4 regions of the Sphingobium mellinum genome follow, and region 1 is predicted to be linked to each of the others. Evidence: riboswitches for the same ligand, from Rfam matches in the RefSeq annotation. Region 1 holds a riboswitch; each other region holds the start of a gene.
What was found. Region 1 has a riboswitch for cobalamin ahead of AAC640_RS03110 (TonB-dependent receptor plug domain-containing protein). Riboswitches for the same ligand answer to the same signal wherever they lie in the genome.
Positions count from the first base shown of each region.

Region 2: it holds a riboswitch for cobalamin, as region 1 does, so the genes downstream of both, AAC640_RS09785 (HoxN/HupN/NixA family nickel/cobalt transporter) here and AAC640_RS03110 (TonB-dependent receptor plug domain-containing protein) in region 1, are expected to answer to the same signal.
Region 3: it holds a riboswitch for cobalamin, as region 1 does, so the genes downstream of both, AAC640_RS09775 (DUF1636 domain-containing protein) here and AAC640_RS03110 (TonB-dependent receptor plug domain-containing protein) in region 1, are expected to answer to the same signal.
Region 4: it holds a riboswitch for cobalamin, as region 1 does, so the genes downstream of both, AAC640_RS09810 (cobalamin biosynthesis protein CobG) here and AAC640_RS03110 (TonB-dependent receptor plug domain-containing protein) in region 1, are expected to answer to the same signal.

Region 1 is NZ_JBANRK010000001.1:607,602-611,898, reverse strand. Features, by position in the region: gene cobA (uroporphyrinogen-III C-methyltransferase) at 1-486, shown strand, start outside; gene mobA (molybdenum cofactor guanylyltransferase) at 487-1,038, opposite strand; cobalamin riboswitch at 1,104-1,345, shown strand; gene AAC640_RS03110 (TonB-dependent receptor plug domain-containing protein) at 1,517-3,334, shown strand; gene AAC640_RS03105 (ABC transporter substrate-binding protein) at 3,371-4,105, opposite strand; gene AAC640_RS03100 (FecCD family ABC transporter permease) at 4,249-4,297, shown strand, end outside.
Region 2 is NZ_JBANRK010000006.1:78,946-83,242, reverse strand. Features, by position in the region: gene cobN (cobaltochelatase subunit CobN) at 1-871, opposite strand, end outside; gene cobW (cobalamin biosynthesis protein CobW) at 871-1,929, opposite strand; gene AAC640_RS09785 (HoxN/HupN/NixA family nickel/cobalt transporter) at 1,926-2,975, opposite strand; cobalamin riboswitch at 3,133-3,360, opposite strand; gene AAC640_RS09780 (alpha-amylase family glycosyl hydrolase) at 3,567-4,297, opposite strand, start outside.
Region 3 is NZ_JBANRK010000006.1:74,540-78,836, forward strand. Features, by position in the region: gene AAC640_RS09755 (threonine-phosphate decarboxylase) at 1-383, opposite strand, end outside; gene AAC640_RS09760 (adenosylcobinamide-GDP ribazoletransferase) at 380-1,090, opposite strand; gene AAC640_RS09765 (histidine phosphatase family protein) at 1,087-1,629, opposite strand; gene cobT (nicotinate-nucleotide--dimethylbenzimidazole phosphoribosyltransferase) at 1,650-2,666, opposite strand; gene AAC640_RS09775 (DUF1636 domain-containing protein) at 2,663-3,073, opposite strand; cobalamin riboswitch at 3,264-3,452, opposite strand; gene AAC640_RS09780 (alpha-amylase family glycosyl hydrolase) at 3,539-4,297, shown strand, end outside.
Region 4 is NZ_JBANRK010000006.1:85,319-89,615, reverse strand. Features, by position in the region: gene cobI (precorrin-2 C(20)-methyltransferase) at 1-64, opposite strand, end outside; gene AAC640_RS09815 (precorrin-8X methylmutase) at 61-690, opposite strand; gene AAC640_RS09810 (cobalamin biosynthesis protein CobG) at 690-1,745, opposite strand; cobalamin riboswitch at 1,984-2,204, opposite strand; gene bluB (5,6-dimethylbenzimidazole synthase) at 2,309-2,938, opposite strand; gene cobO (cob(I)yrinic acid a,c-diamide adenosyltransferase) at 2,947-3,552, opposite strand; gene cobN (cobaltochelatase subunit CobN) at 3,549-4,297, opposite strand, start outside.

The DNA.
Region 1 (4,297 bases):
ATATTCGGACGCTCGGCCGAGGAAATGGAGCATCTGGCGGCCGATGGCGTGTCCGTCAGCATCTGCCCGGGCATCACCACGGCGAGCGCGGCGGCGGCGAGCGGTAACGCGTCGCTCACCCTGCGCGGCAAGGCGCGCGGGGTGACATTGGTCACGGCGCATCTGAAGGCCGGCGAGCCGCTGAAGCTCGACTGGGAAGCGCTGGCGCGGCCGGGCGGCACGATCGGCATCTATATGGGGCGCGCTGCCGCTGCCGAAATCGGCCGGGAACTGATCGCCGCCGGGCGGGACCCGGAAACGCCGGTGATGGTCGCGGTCAACGTCTCGCTGCCGAGTGAACGGCTGATCCGGGGCAAGCTCTCTGCGCTCGCCTTTCTCGTGGCGGCGATCAGCGACGATGACCCGACGCTGCTGATGATCGGCGAGGCCGTGGCGGGCACCGCAATGCCCGTGCGCCACGCGGCTGACGCTTCGGTCGAGGCCTGATTATCGGTCGCGGCCGGGCATGGGCGGGCCGATCAGCTTGTCCAGATCCTCCGGCCGATTGATATTGGGCAGCAGGATGTCGGGCCGCTCCAGGATCCGCGCGTCGATCCGCCGCAGCCAGCCATGAATGGATCGCACATCATCCTCCGCCAGATGCGCGTCCAGTTCGGGAGCGAGTGAGGCCGGCCAGAACCCCGCCAGTGGCTGCCCCCCGAGCACCGCCGCGCCTTCGCCAACCAGCGCTTGCGGCAGGTGGTCAGGATAGGTCGGCATGTCGCATCCAGTCGTCAGCACCGCGTCATAGCCCTGGGAAAGCGCATGATGCAGCGCTGCGTTGAGGCCGCCCAGCGGGCCCAGGTCCGGGGCTGGCCGGTCCGGAAGGCTGGTCAGTCCCGCCACCTCCCGGCCGCAGATGACGATGGCGTCGACATGAGGGTCGAGCGAGGCGACCGCGTGATTCAGCAGCGTCCGCCCGTTGAGCATCGCCAGCGCCTTGTCGCTGCCGAAGCGGCTGGATCGTCCGCCCGCCAGCACCGCTCCCAGCAATCGCATGCATCGCCTCCTTGGCATGAGCCCCACTTTCCCTTATGGCGCGCCGGGTGAGCGGGCAACCGCTGACACAAGAAGATCGCGCCGGTGCCCGAATGGGCTGAAAAGGGAATGCGGTGCGGGCGAACTGTGTTCGCCCTATGCCGCGGCTGTCCCTGCAACTGTAAGCGGTGAGCGCGATGCACGGGGACCCATGCTTTCAAAAGGGGAAGCCATGGGGACCGGCCACTGGGCGACAATGCCCGGGAAGGCTTGTGCATGAGCGCTTTGACCCGTGAGCCAGGAGACCTGCCGGCGCATGGTCGCTCTTGCCTCGGACCCAGGGATCGGTCCGGGCACGGTGTTTTCCGTCTGAGCGACGCCAGCGGCGGGGGCCGCATCGGTGCGCGGGGCGGGGCGTTGGCGTCTCCCTTTCCAGCATGCCGACCGTTCGTTCGGAAGCCCCTGCCTGAAGTCGCGTGACGCTCAGGGAAGACATATAATGATGAAAACCGGAATTTCGCTGCTGGCGCTGCTCGCCGCCACGCCCGCGCTCGCGCAGGACAATGACGAAATCATCGTCACCGCGCTGGGCATCGAACAGCCACGAGACGAAGTCGGCCAGGCGGTGACCGTCATTGACGCAAAGACCATCGAAACGCGCCAGACGGTCAGCATCGCGGACCTGATTGCCACCACGCCGGGCGTCCGCTTCAACCGCGCCGACGCCGTGGGTGGCGTCACAGGCGTCTCGATCCGTGGTGCTGAAACGACGCAGACGCTGGTGCTGCTCGACGGCGTCAAGGTCAATGATCCCAGCGGCATCGGCGATCTTTATGATTTCGGCAATCTGCTGACCGGGAATATCCGTCGCGTGGAAATCCTGCGCGGCTCCAACTCGGTCGTTTACGGCAGCCAGGCGATCGGCGGCGTCGTCAATATCATGACCGGCCAGCCAAAGGAGGGCTTCGGTGGCAGCGCCTCGGTCGATTACGGCTACGCCGATACGCTGAATGCCAAGGCCGATGTGTCGGGCACCAGCGGCATCGCGTCCGGCGGCGCGGGCGTCGCCTATTTCCGCACTGACGGCATCTCCGCTGCCAAGGGTGGCACGGAAAAGGACGGTTATGAAAATATCGCCACCAACGCCAAGCTGAAGCTTGCCTTTACTGACAATCTCAGCCTCGACCTGCGCGGCTATTATATCCACGCCAATCTCGACACCGACATTTTCTTCGGCGCGCCTGCTGACACGACCGACCGAAGCAAGCTTGACCAATATGTCGGCTATGCGGGCCTCAATCTCGCGCTGTTCGACGGCAAGCTGACGCAGCGCGCCGCCGTCACCTGGTTCCGCAATGACCGCGATTATTTTTCCCCCTTTGGCGACTATGGCTATTCGGGCACCGACCTGCGATTCGAATATGAAGGCGTCTATCAGCCCATCGACGAGGCCAAGCTGATCTTCGGCTATGAGCATGAGCGGCCCGATTATGACTTCACCGGCTTCGGCTCGACGGAAAGCCATCGCGCGAACATCGATAGCGTCTATGCTCTGGCCGTCGTCAAGCCCCTGACGGGCCTGTCGCTCACCGGCGGTGTGCGCCATGACGACCATAGCCAATTTGGTGGCGCGACCACGCTGGGCGCCAACGCCAACTATACGCCCAATGAAGGCCAGACCAACTTTCGTGCCAGCTATGGCGAGGGCTTCAAGGCGCCGTCGCTCTATCAGCTTTATGACAGCTTCAGCGGCAATTCCACACTCGATCCCGAACGGTCGAAAAGCTACGACATCGGCATCGACCAGCGGCTCGACGGCAATCGCGCGATCATCTCGCTCACCGCATTCCGGCGCGACATTCGCGATCAAATCGACTTCGATTTCGGCACTTCGCGCTACTTCAACCTCGGCCGTACCCGGGCCAAGGGGGTCGAGGCGATGCTGACGCTGAAGCCGGTCGATGCGCTGACGGTCACTGCCGCCTACAGCTATATTGACGCGCGGAACCGCGACACCGGCGCCCGCCTGCCGCGTCGCCCCACCAATGCGGTCAGCGTTTCGGCCGACTATCGCTGGTCCTTCGGCCTGTCGACTGGCGCAACTATCACCATGGTGAGCGACAGCTTCAATAACGCGACGCTGACTCAGCGGCTCGACGGCTATGCGGTGCTCGGCATCCGCGCCTCCTTCCCGATCACGGAAAATCTGGAAATCTACGGCCGCGTCGACAATCTCACCGATGAGGAATACGCCACGGTCTATGGCTACAATACCTATGGCCGCTCGGCCTTTGGCGGCGTGCGTGTCCGCTTCTGATGAATGGCAAGAGGGGCGGGCGTGACGCCCGTTCCCTCACCGTTTCGGCGCAGCGTTGACCTGCGCCAGGATGGAGCGTGCAGCCTCGACATAGGCGGGGCCGCCGCACACGGTCCAGGCCTGCGGTACGCGGATGCGCGGGATCGCGCGCAGGATGGGGTGGTGCAGCATTTCCGTGCCCTGGTCGACGACGGCTTCGGTCCCGGTCTCGACGATCAGAAAGTCGGGATGCGCCGCGATCATCTGCTCCAGCGGAACTTGCGCCAGCGCGGGTTTGCCGAGCCTTGCCGCAAGGTTGGTGAGTCCCGCGCGGCGGATGAGTTCATCGACCAGCGTGCCCGTCCCGGTCATGTAGCCGCGTCGCTGATAATAGGCTGCGACGCCGCCGCGCCGGGGGCCGGGCAGGGCGGCGAGGTCGCGCTCCATGGCAGCGATCAGCGCCTCGCCTCGGTCGACATGGCCGACCGCCGCCGCCACCTGCCGGATTTGCGCCTTGATCGCGGTGAAGCTGTCGGCGCTCGCAAGACGCAGGGTGCGCCACTGCCCCGGCGGCGCGCCGACCACGTTGTCCGCACCGGCCGGAAAGCCGATCAGCAGGTCGGGCCGGATGGCGAGCACCTCTTCGGCCGGGCGGCGCAAGGTGCGAAAGCGCCGCGCCTTTCTGATCGCCGCCGACAGTTCCGGATCATGCCCATAGGGGCTGAGCGCCGCGATCTGCGACGGATCGGCGAGCGCCAGCACATATTGGTCCGCGCAGGTGTTGAGCGACACGATACGCCGTGGCGGGACGGGGGACGCGGCGGTCAGGCCGAGCGCGCACAGGGCCGCGATGATTTTGGCGCTTCCTATTGTCTCGCTCCCGCATGCACCCCTTACGGCAAGCGCTCTATCAGCCGGGGCGGGCGAGGCAAGCCGTGACCGTTCGCCGCCATCCATTGCTGATGCCGGCGCTCATCGCGCTGA
Region 2 (4,297 bases), on a different contig from region 1:
GGATCGGGCAGTCGGCCCGTTCCAGCACGGAAGGGGTGCGCGGCTCCCCCGGTGCGCTGGCGGCGAAGGCGGTGGCGTTGAGGATGATGTCGGGCGGGGCCTGCGTCATCAGCGCGTGCAGGACGTCGCGGGCAAAGGGTTCGCGCAGCGCCCGGACATGGACGGGCAGGACGTTGAGGCCGGCCGCTTCAAGAGCTGCGACCATGGCGTCCACCGCCTCCAGCGTGCCGGCGACCAGCAGCGCGCGGTAGAAGAGGAAGAAGGCGGTGGGCTGGCCATCGCGCCATCGCGCCCTGACCTGATCGAGTGTCGGGCGGTCGGTGCCGGGGAGGTAGAGCCCGGCATCGGGCACCGGCACCGGATCGTCGGGGACCCCGGCGTCGAGGCCCGCGAGCCGGGCGGCGGTTTTCAGGAAGGCGATGGCGTTGGGGACGCCGCCCTGGCGGAGATAGTCGCGCAGGCGGCCACAGATATCGGGCGGCAGGGTGGAGGCGGCCTGTAGTTCCGGGTCCTCGTCGCGGGCGTCGGCGATCGCGGCGAAGGCGATGCCCCGGTCCCGCGCGATGGCGCCGATTTCTTCGATGCCATAGGGCCAGTAGCTCTTGCCGCCCAGCAGTACCACGCAGACGAAGCGGGCGTGGGCGATCACCTTTTCGACATAGAGGTCGACCGAATAGGGATGTTTGAGCTGAAGCAGATTGGCGAGGCGGACGGTGGGCGCATCCTCGCCCAGCGCCGCCGCCGCGCTGGCGAAACAGGCAAGTTCGCTGTCCGCCACGGTCAGCAGGACGATGTCGCCCGGGTTCTGGCCGAGGTCGATGGCTTCGTCGCCGTTGGAGACGGTGCCGGGCGTGGCGGTCAGCAGGTGCATCAGGCGGTCGCCGCCAGCGTGCCGAGGCTCGCCTCTATGGCGGCGCGGTCAAGGCCGCGCTGGCCGATCACCACCAGCCGCGAGGCGCGGCGCTCATCCGGTTGCCAGTGCCGGTCATAATGATGCTGGATACGCGGGCCGACCGCCTGCACCAGAAAGCGCGCAGGGCGGCCCGCCACCGCGAGGAAGCCCTTGACCCGCAGCAGGTCGTGATCGGCGATCGTCCGCGCCAGGGCGGCGAGCAGCGTGTCGGGATCGTCAAGTTCGCCAAGATCGAGCACGAAGCTGTCGAAATCGTCGTGATCGTGATCCTCGTCCCCGTCATGATGGGACGGGCGGGCGTCGATCTGGTTTTCCACCCCGGCGTCGAGGCCGAGCAGGATGGCGGGGTCGATCGCGCCCTTGGCGGTGCGCAGGATGGTGACGCCGGGGCGGACCTGTCCGCTCAGGTCCTGTTCCAGCGCGCCGAGCGTGGCGGCGTCGACCAGATCGGTCTTGTTCAGCAGGACAAGGTCGGCGCAGGCCAGCTGATCCTCGAACAGTTCCTCGATCGGGCTGTCATGGTCGAGCGTCGGGTCGGCGGCGCGGGCGGCGGCCAGTGCGGCTTCGTCATGGGCGAAGCGGCCGCCGGCGAGCGCGTCCGCGTCGATCAGCGCGATGACGCCATCGACCGTGGCGCGGGTGCGGATGTCGGGCCATTGGAATGCCTTGACCAGCGGCTTGGGCAGGGCAAGGCCGGATGTCTCGATGATGATGTGGTCGGGCGGGGTCGGCCGATCGAGCAGGCGCTGCATGGTCGGCAGGAAATCGTCGGCGACGGTGCAGCAGATGCAGCCGTTCGCCAGTTCGATAATGTCCTCGTCCGGGCAGGCTTCGTCGCCGCAGCCCTGCACCAGCGCGCCATCGACGCCGACATCGCCGAATTCGTTGATGATGAGGGCGAGGCGGCGGCCCCCGGCATGTTCGATGAGGTGGCGGATGAGGGTCGTCTTGCCGGCGCCGAGAAAGCCGGTGATGACGGTGGCGGGGATCTTTTTCGCGGGCGTTCGTTGGGTCATGAGACTGCTCCTTGGATCGGGTGGGCGACTTCGATCTCGTCGAAGCGTTTCCAGCGGTAGATGGCCCAGCTCGCGAGCCAGCAGGCGGCGAACAGGCCGATGATGAGGAAGCCGAGGCTGTTGAAATGCTCGCCCAGATCGCGGGCGATCGTCCATGCGCCACCGGTAAGGCCGAGCTTGTCGCCGAGCAGCGCCATCGCCTCGATCCCGGCGATGAGCAGCGCGACGAGGGCGGAAACCAGCGTGATGGTGATGTTGTAGTAGAGCTTGCGGATCGGCTTCACGAACGCCCATTGATAGGCGCCCATCATCAGCGCCCCGTCGGCGGTGTCGATGAGCGCCATGCCCGCCGCGAACAGTAGCGGGAAGATGAGGATGGTGGAGAGCGAGAGGCCGCTGGCCGCCTGGCCTGCGGAGAGGCCGAGGATCGCGACCTCTGTCGCGGTGTCGAAGCCGAGGCCGAAGAGGAAGCCGAGCGGCGCCATGTGCCAGCTGCGCGTCACGAGGCGGAAGACCGGGCGGAAGAGGCGCGAAAGCAGCCCGCGATTGCCCAGCAGCATGTCCATATCTTCGTCGACATAGGTGCCGCCGGCGCGGACATGGCGGAAAGTCCCGAGCACGGAGCGCAGGATGATGAGGTTCATGGCGGCGATCGTGAAGAGAAAGGTGGCCGACACGATCGTCGCCACGGTCCCGCCGATCGACCCCGCCGCCTCAAACCCGCTCAGCGCATTGGTGGCAATCGCGATGCCGACGGCGGCGATCAGGACGATGGCGCTGTGGCCGATGGCGAACCAGAAGCCGACCGTCAGCGGGCGCTGGCCGTCCTGCATCAGCTTGCGCGTCACATTGTCGATGGCGGCGATATGGTCGGCGTCAACGGCGTGACGCAGGCCAAGGCTCCAGGCGAGAAGCGCGGTGCCAAGCATCACCGGCTGGGTGGCGAACAGCAGGAAGGCCCAGAGCCAGAGCAGAAGATTGGCGCTGATAAGCGCGGTGAAAAGGCCGGTCGCGCGGCGGCGAAGGGCCAGGGAATCAGCGGTCATGCGGGTTTGTCCCCGTCGGCGTCAGCGAAACCGGACGGAAGCCGCCTTCATGCCGGGCGGACGCCTGAAAAGCGCCCGGCATGCGGACAGCAGCTCCCGCTGCGTCAAGCGTCGCTCAGACGGAGTACCGTGCCGCGGCCATCCCCTGGACCAAGGCAAGAGCGACCAGACGCAGGCAGGTTTCCTGGCTCACGGGTCACAGCTTGGCGCATGGCCTTCCCAGACCTCGCATGATTTAGCGTCCGGCCCAGTGGCTGACCTTCCGACGGGACGGCAGGTCGCTATGCGTTTCGCTCACCGTTTACAGTTGCAGGGACAGCTGCGGATTCATCACCGCATTCCCTATTAAGCCCCTTGCGGGGGCACCGGCGCGATCAGTGAAGGATGGGCGAACCCAGCCTTCGGCGGCAGTCATAGTGGGCGCGCGCGGCAAAGGAAAGTGGGCAAGCGCAGAATGTTACGAGGGCGACGTTGGGCGAAGTGATCGACCTGGAGCATAGCCCGATCTGACTGGCGGATTAGGCTCAATTCATCTTGTATTTTCGGCATTTTCCAAGTCAGCAGATGATGCTGTCTGCTTCGAAAAATGCTCTACTCGCGGATGAACAGCGCGCCATAGGGGGGGAGTCCGCCTTTGCCGCCGCCATTGACCGCCGCGAGCACGGTGCCGTCCGACGCGACAGGGTCCGGCCAGGGGACGGCCTGGCCTGACAGGTTGAAGGCGCAAAGCAGCGCCTGGTCGCCCGCCACCCGGCGGAAGACGAGGCGGTTGTCGTCGGCCAGCAGCAGGTCGAGCCGGCCGTACCGCAGCGCGGGAGTGTCGCGGCGAAGGGCCAGCATCGCGCGGGTGAAGTTCAGCAGAGAGTCGGGGTCGGCTTCCTGTGCGTCGACCGCCTTTGCGAGATTTTCCTCGCCCGGCGGCAGCCAGGGCGGGGCGGTGGAAAAGCCGGCCTCGCTGGCGCCTGCTTCCCAGGGGATAGGGGTGCGGGCGCCGTCGCGTGACAGGGTGAGCGGCCAGTTGGCGATGGCTTCGGGGTCTTGCAAGCGGTCGAACGGGATGTCGACCTGCGTCAGCCCCAGTTCCTCGCCCTGATAGAGGATGGGGTTGCCGCGCAGGGCGATGAGCAGCATCAGCTTGAGCCGGGCGAAGGCCGGGCGGTCCCGCGCCGCGCACCAGCGGGACAGGGCGCGGGGCGCGTCGTGATTTTCAAAGGCCCAGCTCGGCCAGCCCATGCCCGGCTCGTCGGGCCAGAGCGCCACCGTGTCGGCGACCAAAGCCGGGGTCAGCGCGCCAGCGTAGAGGAAGTCAAAGCCATAGGCGC
Region 3 (4,297 bases), on a different contig from region 1:
AAGGCGGATCCGACCGGTGCCTCCTCGGGCGCGCGCACCGGGGTCGACCCGGCGAAGGCCGCTTCATGGGTGCGATAACAGGGCGTCAGGTGGCAGGCGTCGCCCTCGATCAACTGCCCCACGATACGCAGCCCGATCTCGCTGCCCGGCACCGCGCAGACAAGGGACGGGGACACGCCGAAATGACGCGCCGCTTCGCTCTCCAGCGCCGCGATCGCCGCCGGATCGGGCAGCGACCGCCAGTCCGGCGCGATCCCCTCGACACCAGGCCAGGGCGTCGGATTGATCCCCGTCGACAGGTCGATCCACGGCTCGCCGTCGGCGCCATAGGTCGCCCGCGCCTGCGCCAAACGGCCGCCATGCCATGTGAAGCCATCGCTCATCGCGCCACCACCAGCGCGGCGAGCAGGCCGCTTTCGACAATTTCGATGCCGGCGCCATGGCCGTCGCCGGAGATCCCGCCGATCCGCGCCCGCACCCACCAGCCCCACAGCGGAATCAGCGCGACAGCGGCCAGCAACGCCGGCTCCGCCACGCAGAAACCCAGCGCGACGCAGCCCCAGGCGGCAAGATGCCACGGCGCCAGACCCGCGCGGAATCGGCTGCCCAGCCCCTCATGCAAGGGCGGCAGCATCAGCGTCCAGGCCAGCGGCCCGATCCGCGCGACGGTCGCCACGGCGATGATGCTCCACAGCGGCACCGAGCTCGCCGCCAGCCGCAGCAACACCAGCTTCGTCAGCACTTGCAGCACGATCGCCGTCACCCCGAAGCTGCCGATATGCGGATCGGCCAGCACCGCCGACAATCGCGCCCGATCGCCATGCGCGGCGCCGGCCGCATCGGCGATGTCGCCCAGCCCGTCGAGATGCAGCGCGCCCGTCACTGCCACCCAGGCGATCAGGCCCATCAGCGCGCCCGCCCACGGGTCCGCCCGCGTCCCCAGCGCCACCGCGAGCGCGACCACCGCGCCCACCGGCAGCCCCGCGACCGGAAACCAGCGGATCGCGGCGGCAAAGGCGTGCTCGTCGGCCCTTACCCGCGGCAAGGGCAGGCGCGTCATCAATTGCAACGCCAGCACCAACGCCCTCACGCCACAAGGCCGGTGATCTGCGCGCCCGGCCGCGCGCCCGGCCAGAAGCGCAGGCTGACCAGCGCCCCATAAGGCAGGTCGATCGCCCAGGCGTGGCGATAGGCAAAGCCGCACAGCGTCGCGAGCGCCGCCCGCATCGCCCCGGCATGGCTGATGACCAGCGTCGGTTCGGCAATGTCCGCGACCGCCGCCGCGACGCGCGCGCAAAGCCCGGCCCAGCGCTCGCCACCGGGAGGCGGCGACAGGTCGGGATCGTCCCAGAAGCGCCCCAGCGCCTCCTGCGGCAAAACAGCGGGGTCGCTCCCCTCCCATGCCCCGAAATCCAGCTCCCGCCAGCGCGCGTCCGCCTGGTGCGGCATCTGCCGTTCCGCCGCGATGATCGCGCCGGGCGCGAAGGCGCGCGCCAGGTCGGACGTCACCAGCCGCACGAAATCCAGCCCCCGCGCCCGCTCCACGCACAATCGCGTCCCGTCGGGATCGGCGGCCACGTCGCTATGGCCGATCAGCCGCCCCGGCCCTTCGGGTACGCCGTGGCGCATCAGGAACAGGGGGCAATGCCTCACAAGGCGCCCGCCACCGCCGCCTCGGCAAAAGTCGCCATGCCATCATGCGCGGCCAGCGCCGACCGCACGATCTGCGCCGCCACGGCCGCCCCGCTGGCTTCCCCCAGCCGCATGTCGAGCGCAAGCAGCGGCCGCAGGCCAAGCGCGTCGAGCAGTCGCTGATGCCCCGCCTCGGCCGAACAATGGGCGGCGAGGCAGTGCGCCGTGATCGCCGCATTGTCCCGCCACAGCGGCACCATCGCCGCGCCACAGATGAAGCCGTCGAGCAGCATCGGCACGCGCAGCAGCCGTGCCGCCACCATGGCGCCCGCCATCGCCGCGATCTCCCGCCCGCCCAGCCGGCGCAGGCTTTCAAAGGCGCTGTCGCAACAGGTGCCGTGACGGGCGAGCGCCAGCGTCACCGCCTCGACCTTCCGCGCCACGCCCGCATCGTCAACCCCGGTGCCGCGCCCGACCCAATCGTCCGGCGCGCCCCCCAGCAGTTGCGCGCACAGCGCGGCGGCGGCCGTGCTGTTGCCGATCCCCATCTCGCCCACGATCAGCAGGTCGCACTCGCGCTCCACCATCGCCGCGCCGGCGTTGAGCGCGTCGAGGCAATCCTGCTCGCTCATCGCCGGCGTTTCGCAGAAATCGGCGGTCGGCCGGTCCAGCGCGATCGGCACGACGCGCAACTCCGCGCCGCAGGCCCGCGCCAGCGCATTGATCGCCGCGCCGCCGCTTTCGAAATTCGCGACCATCTGCGCCGTCACCGCCGAAGGGAAAGCGCTGACCCCGCGCACCGTCACGCCATGATTTCCCGCGAACACCGCGATGCGGATCCGGTCGGCGCGGGGCCGCTCGCGCCCCTGCCACCCCGCCATGAACAGCGCGATCTCCTCCAGCCGGCCGAGCGAACCCGCAGGCTTGGTCAGCACCGACTGCCGCGCCGCCGCCGCCGCGATCGCGTCGCCTTCCGCCTGTGGAAGCGCCGCCAGCGCCCGCGCGAACGCCGCCCTGCTCTCGAAACGCATCATGAGCAGACAAAGCCTTCGGGCGGCACGCGCACGATGAAATGGCCCTTCACGCCCGCCGGCCAGTCGGCATAGCGCACCACTCCCTGCTCGCTCGCCGCATGGCGCGCCGCATAGTCCAGGATCGCCCGCGCCGCCGCCGCATCGGGGGCAAAGTCACCCAGCACATAGCCGACCTTGCCGGGCCCGCGCACATGGATGGTGCAATGACGCTGACAGGCGAAGAGGCACGGCATCTCCTCGACCACGATGTCGGCATAGGCATCCGGCTCACTTCCCTGCACGTCGCGCAGGGCCTGGGCCAGCAGCGCGCCGCCGCGCCGCCCCTCGCCATCCTCGCGCTCGTCGGCGGAAAGCCGGCAGGTCGAACAGACCACGACCGACGCACTTGGGGGAACGGGCCGCAGCATCAGCGGCGCCCTCCCACGACCGGGATGATATAAAAGGTCATTCTGCTTCCGCCTCCGACACGATCAAGCCCGGCCGGACAGGCGGCACGGAAACGCGGATGGGACCGCGTTCCCCGCACGGCCGGGCCGGCAAGGCAATGGCTGTCGCTCTGCGGGAAAGCCCCGTTCGTCCGGCACACCCTGGCCGGTCGAAGAACGACTGCGTCAGGCAGGTCTCCTGGCTTGCGGGTCAGCGCGTCCGGCCGCCTTCTCGGGACAGAATCAGTCCCAATGGCAGATGTGGCCGATCCGCTCTCCGCTCACAGTTGCAGGGGCAGCGCGGGCTTGACCCGACTTCCCTTTTCATCCCTTTGGGGGAACCTGTCGCGACCGCGCTGATAATCGGACCGAGCCGGTCCCGCAAGCGCTAGATGGATGCGCGCCGATGTGTATGCTGCACCTGCACAGCCTCGGGAGCCGCCAGCCATGACCCTTAGCGCCGATCAGCCCTGGTGGAAGGGCGCCGTCATCTACCAGATCTATCCCCGCAGCTTTCAGGATTCGAACGGCGACGGCATTGGCGACCTCGCCGGCATCACCCGCCGGCTGGACCACATCGCGCGGCTGGGCGCCGACGCCATCTGGATCTCGCCCTTCTTCACCTCGCCGATGCGCGACTTTGGCTATGACATTGCCGATTATTGCGGAGTCGATCCGATCTTCGGCACGCTCGACGATTTCGACGCGCTGGTCGCCCGCGCGCGCGCACTGGGCCTCAAGGTCACGATCGACCAGGTCTATGCCCACAGTTCCGACCAGCATGACTGGTTCCGGGAAAGCCGGGAAAGCCGCATCAATGCCAGGGCCGACTGGTATGTCTGGGCCGATCCCAAACCGGACGGCACGCCGCCCTGCAATTGGCAGTCGGTCTTCGGCGGCCCGGCCTGGACCTGGGACGCGCGGCGGCGGCAATATTATATGCACCAGTTCCTTGCCAGCCAGCCGCAGCTCAACGTGCACAATCCAAAGGTGCAGGACGCGCTGCTGGACGCGATGCGCTTCTGGCTCGAACGGGGGGTGGACGGCTTCCGGCTCGACGCGCTCAACCATGCGATGCATGATCCCGCCCTGCGCGACAATCCGCCCGCGCCTGATGACGGCAAGCCGCGCACCCGCCCCTTCGACTACCAGATCCGCCGCTACAGCCAGTCGCACCCCGATGTCGTGGGCTTCGTCGAGCGCATC
Region 4 (4,297 bases), on a different contig from region 1:
CCTGCGCGCCGGGGCCAAGGCCGACGCCGTGGATGGTGCCCATGATGGTGGTGGCCGCGTTCATTCGGCCGCACTCGCCAGCGCGTTGACGGCGGCGACGGTGATCGCACTGCCGCCCAGCCGCCCTTCGACGATGCAGCAGGGGACGGGGCGCGCCTGCCATAGCGCCGCCTTGGATTCGGCCGCGCCGACGAAGCCGACGGGGCAGCCGATGATCGCGGCGGGGCGGGGGCAGGCAGGGTCTTCGAGCATGTCGAGCAGATGGAAGAGCGCGGTGGGCGCGTTCCCGATGGCCACAAGCGCGCCATCGAGATGCGGCCGCCACAGCTCCAGCGCGGCCGCCGATCGCGTGTTGCCCATGGCGTGGGCGAGGTCGGGCACATGCGGGTCATGCAGGGTGCAGAAGATCGGGTTGGCGGCGGGCAGGCGCTTGACCGTGATGCCTTCGGACACCATGCGCGCGTCGCACAGGATCGGCCCGCCCGCCTCCAGCGCGGCGATGGCGGCGGCGGCAAAGCCGGGGGAGAAACGGATATGTCGTTCCAGCCCGACCATGCCGGCGGCGTGGATCATGCGGACGGCGACGCGCTCCTCCTCAGGCGAGAAGCGCAGGAGGTCGGCCTCGGCGCGGATGGTGCGGAAGGACTGGCGGTAGATGGCCGCGCCATCCCTTTCATATAATTGCGGCATCAGGCGGCTCCAAAAAAGGCGATGATCTGGTCGGGATCGAGCCCGGCGCGGGCGGGCGGGGCGCCGGCACGGGCGTTGAAGGCGAGGTCGAACCGGCCGTCGCGCCCCGTCAGGACGACGGCGGCCTGGGCGGGATGCGCGCAGCCCTTGGCGCAGCCCGAGACGTGGAGGCCAGGGACGCGCGGGGCGAGCCGCGCGGCGAGGGCGCGGGTGGCGACGCTCGCCTGCGGGCAGGCGGGCGCGCCGGGACAGGCATGGGCGTTGAGGAGCGGGCTGGCCGGATCGTCCGACTCTGCCGGGCTGCCTTCCAGGATGAGGCCGCGCCAGGGGGTAAGGCGGACGGCGCGCACGTCCGGGGCGAGCGCCTGCTGGAGCGCGGCCGCCTCGATCCGGCCGAAGGGTGCGCCCAGGAAACGGCCCGACGCCGCATCGATGCTGGCGCTGCGGGGCCGGGGCGGCGCGGGGGCTTCCGAAGCGGTGCAGGGAAGCGGGACGTCATGACGCGCCATCCGCCCGGCCTGAAGGCCGCCGCTGTCGACGAACCAATGGGCGAGCGCGATCAGGGCATCAGGGGCGGCTTGCACGCTCACGGGCATCCCCCTGGGACGGCCATCGGCGCGCAGGATCAGGCCGCCACCCGTTCCGCGCTCGATGCGGAAATCGGCTGGCGTGTCGCCAAGCGCCGGGGCGGGGCCGGCGTCGATGGCGAAGCCGATCTTGGCGGGCAGGTCGGGCAACGCGTCGATGCGGTCCCGCAGGGCGCGGGCGATCGCTTCGCTGGCGTCGCCGGCTTGCCAGTCTGGGTTGAGGACCAGAGCGGCGCGGGCTTCGCGGACCGGGTCTGCGTCGGTGAGGCCGAGCGCCACCAGCCGGGCGAGCAGGGCTTCATGGTCAGCTTCGCCCACGCCCCTGATCTGCAGCGCGGCGCGGTTGGTAAGGTCGACATGGCCATTGCCCCAGCGCCGCGCCGCCTCACACAGGGCGAGGGTTTGCGCGCGGGTCATGCGGCCAAGCGGCGGGCGGACCCGCACGAGCAGGCCGTCGCCCGCCATCATCGGCCGCCATGCGGTCGGGCACCAGCCGCGCACGCCGCCAGCCGCGCCGGAAGGCGGCGGTTCATCGGCGGTGCGCCGGAATGGGATCTGCACGTCTTTCGCCCTCCACGTCCAAGCCGCGCCGGGCCGAGGCGTCACGCCGGAGCGCGGGCAACCGCACACCGACGCGGCCGCAGCCACGCGCAATTTCGTCGCTCAAACGGAGAACCGAGCCGTGACCATCCCCTGGACCATGGCAAGAGCGACCTTTGCGGCGGCAGGTCTCCTGGCTTGCGGGTCACAGCTCGGCTGGGGCCTTCCCGGATCGCTCCAGTGGCTGATCGTCCCTTTGACGGGCGATCGTCCTTGCCTTGCTCGCCGCTCACAGTTGCAGGGACAGCTAAGGATTAGGGAGCACAAGCTCCCGCACCACATTCCCATTTAAGCCCCATGCGGGGCACCGTCGCGATCATGGAACGGGCGGACCCGTTCCGGCTGGGGTTCTTAGGCGGTGTGAGGCGGAAAGGGAAGGGGGGAGGTGGAGTATAATGACCCTGTCCGGCGAGCGGGAGAGGGCCAAGCCGTCAGCGCTTGAGCACCGCCGAATGCCAGTCGGTGCGCCTTTCCCAGCCGGCGCGTTCCAGTTCGGGCGTATCTTCCTCGCGCAGCGGGTGGCCGAGGCAGAGGAGGCCGAGGCAGGCCCAATGGTCGGGTATGTCGAGCATGGCGTCCACATCGGCGGAGTCGAGGATCGAGACCCAGCCCATGCCGATGCTGCGCGTGCGAGCGCCGAGCCAGAGCGTGTGGACCGCCATGACGCAGCTGTATCGGCGCGCTTCGGGCATCGTCACCGCGCCCAGCCGATGGCCCGTTGCCGTCCCGTCGTCGCAATAGACGGCGAAGATGACCGGCGCCTCGCGCAGGCCGTGCAGTTTGAGGCTGCGATAGAGCTGATCCTGGTCGCCTTCATAATCCCGGCCGGCCTGCGTCACCTGCGCGTCGACATGGGCGGCGAGGCTTTCGCGCAGGGCGGGCGTGACCACGCGCACGAAGCGCCATGGCTGCGACAGCCCGACCGACGGCGCGCGGTGGGCGAGGGCGAGCAGCCATTCCACGTCCGCCTCGTCGAGCGGGTCGGTACGGAAATGCCGCACGTCCCGCCGCGCCCGCACCAATGCCTCGAACATGGCGCTGTCGAGCGGGGTGACGGGCATTGTCATCGTCAAAACTCGATCCCTGCCTGCGCCTTCACGCCGGAGCGGAAGGGATGTTTCACCAAGGTCATTTCGGTGACGAGATCGGCCGCTTCGATCAGCGCGTCGGGCGCGTTGCGGCCGGTGACGATGACATGCTTCATGGGCGCGCGCGCGGTCACCGCGTCCAGCACCTCTTGCAGCGGGAGATAGTCGTAGCGCAGGACGATGTTGAGCTCATCTGCCAGGACCATATCATAGGCCGGATCGGCGATCATCCGCTTTACCTCGTCCCAGGCTTCGCGCGCGAGGGCGACGTCGCGCGTGCGGTCCTGCGTGTTCCAGGTGAAGCCTTCGCCCATGGGCTTGAATTCCACATTGTCCGGAAACGCGTCGAAGACCCTTTTTTCTCCGGTGGTCATCGCGCCTTTGACGAACTGGACCACCCCGACTTTCCGGCCGTGGCCGATCGCGCGCACGACCATGCCGAGGGCGGCGGTGGTCTTGCCCTTGCCCTTGCCGGTATGGACGATCAGCAGGCCCTTTTCCTGCGTCTTGGTCGCCATGATCTTGTCATGGGCGGCCTGCTTCTTCTTCATCTTTTCGGCATGTTGTTCCGGGGTGCGTTCGATCATGACGGGGTCCTCAGTTGGGAAAGGAGCATGGCGGCGCTGTTGGAGCGGGGCTTCCACAGGCCGCGGTCGAGGGCTTCGAGCAGGCGCGCGGCGGTTTCGCGCAGGGCGGCGGGGTTGGCATCGGCCATGAAGGCGCGGACGGCCTCATCCTCTATGAAGGCGGCGTGGACGGCATCGAAATGATGGTCCTTCACGCCGTGCGTCGTGGCGGCGAAGGCGAAGAGATAATCGACGCTGGCGGCGATTTCGAACGCGCCCTTGTAGCCGTGGCGCATCACGCCCGCGATCCATTTGGGATTGGTGACGCGGGCGCGGACGATCCGGCCGATCTCATCCTCCAGCGTCCGGACGACGGGGCGTTCCGGACGGCTGAGGTCATTATGGTAGCTGAGCGGCTTGCGGCCGGAGAGATGTTCGACGGCGGCGGCTATGCCGCCTTCGAACTGGTAATAATCGTCGCTGTCGAGCAGGTCATGCTCGCGATTGTCCTGGTTCTGGACGAGGGCGTCGGCTTCGATCAGGCGCTGGGCGAAGAGGGTGCGTTCGGCCTCTCCCTCGACACCGCCGCCATAGGCGTGGCTCCCCCAGTCGAGATAGGCGGCGGCGAGGTCGGCGCGATCGTGCCAGAGATTTTCATCGATCATGGTTTGCAGGCCGGCGCCATAGCTGCCGGGGCGGGAACCGAAGACGCGGGCACCGGCGCGGCGGCCGGCGATCTTTGCGGGGGTGCCTTCCGCGATCAGGG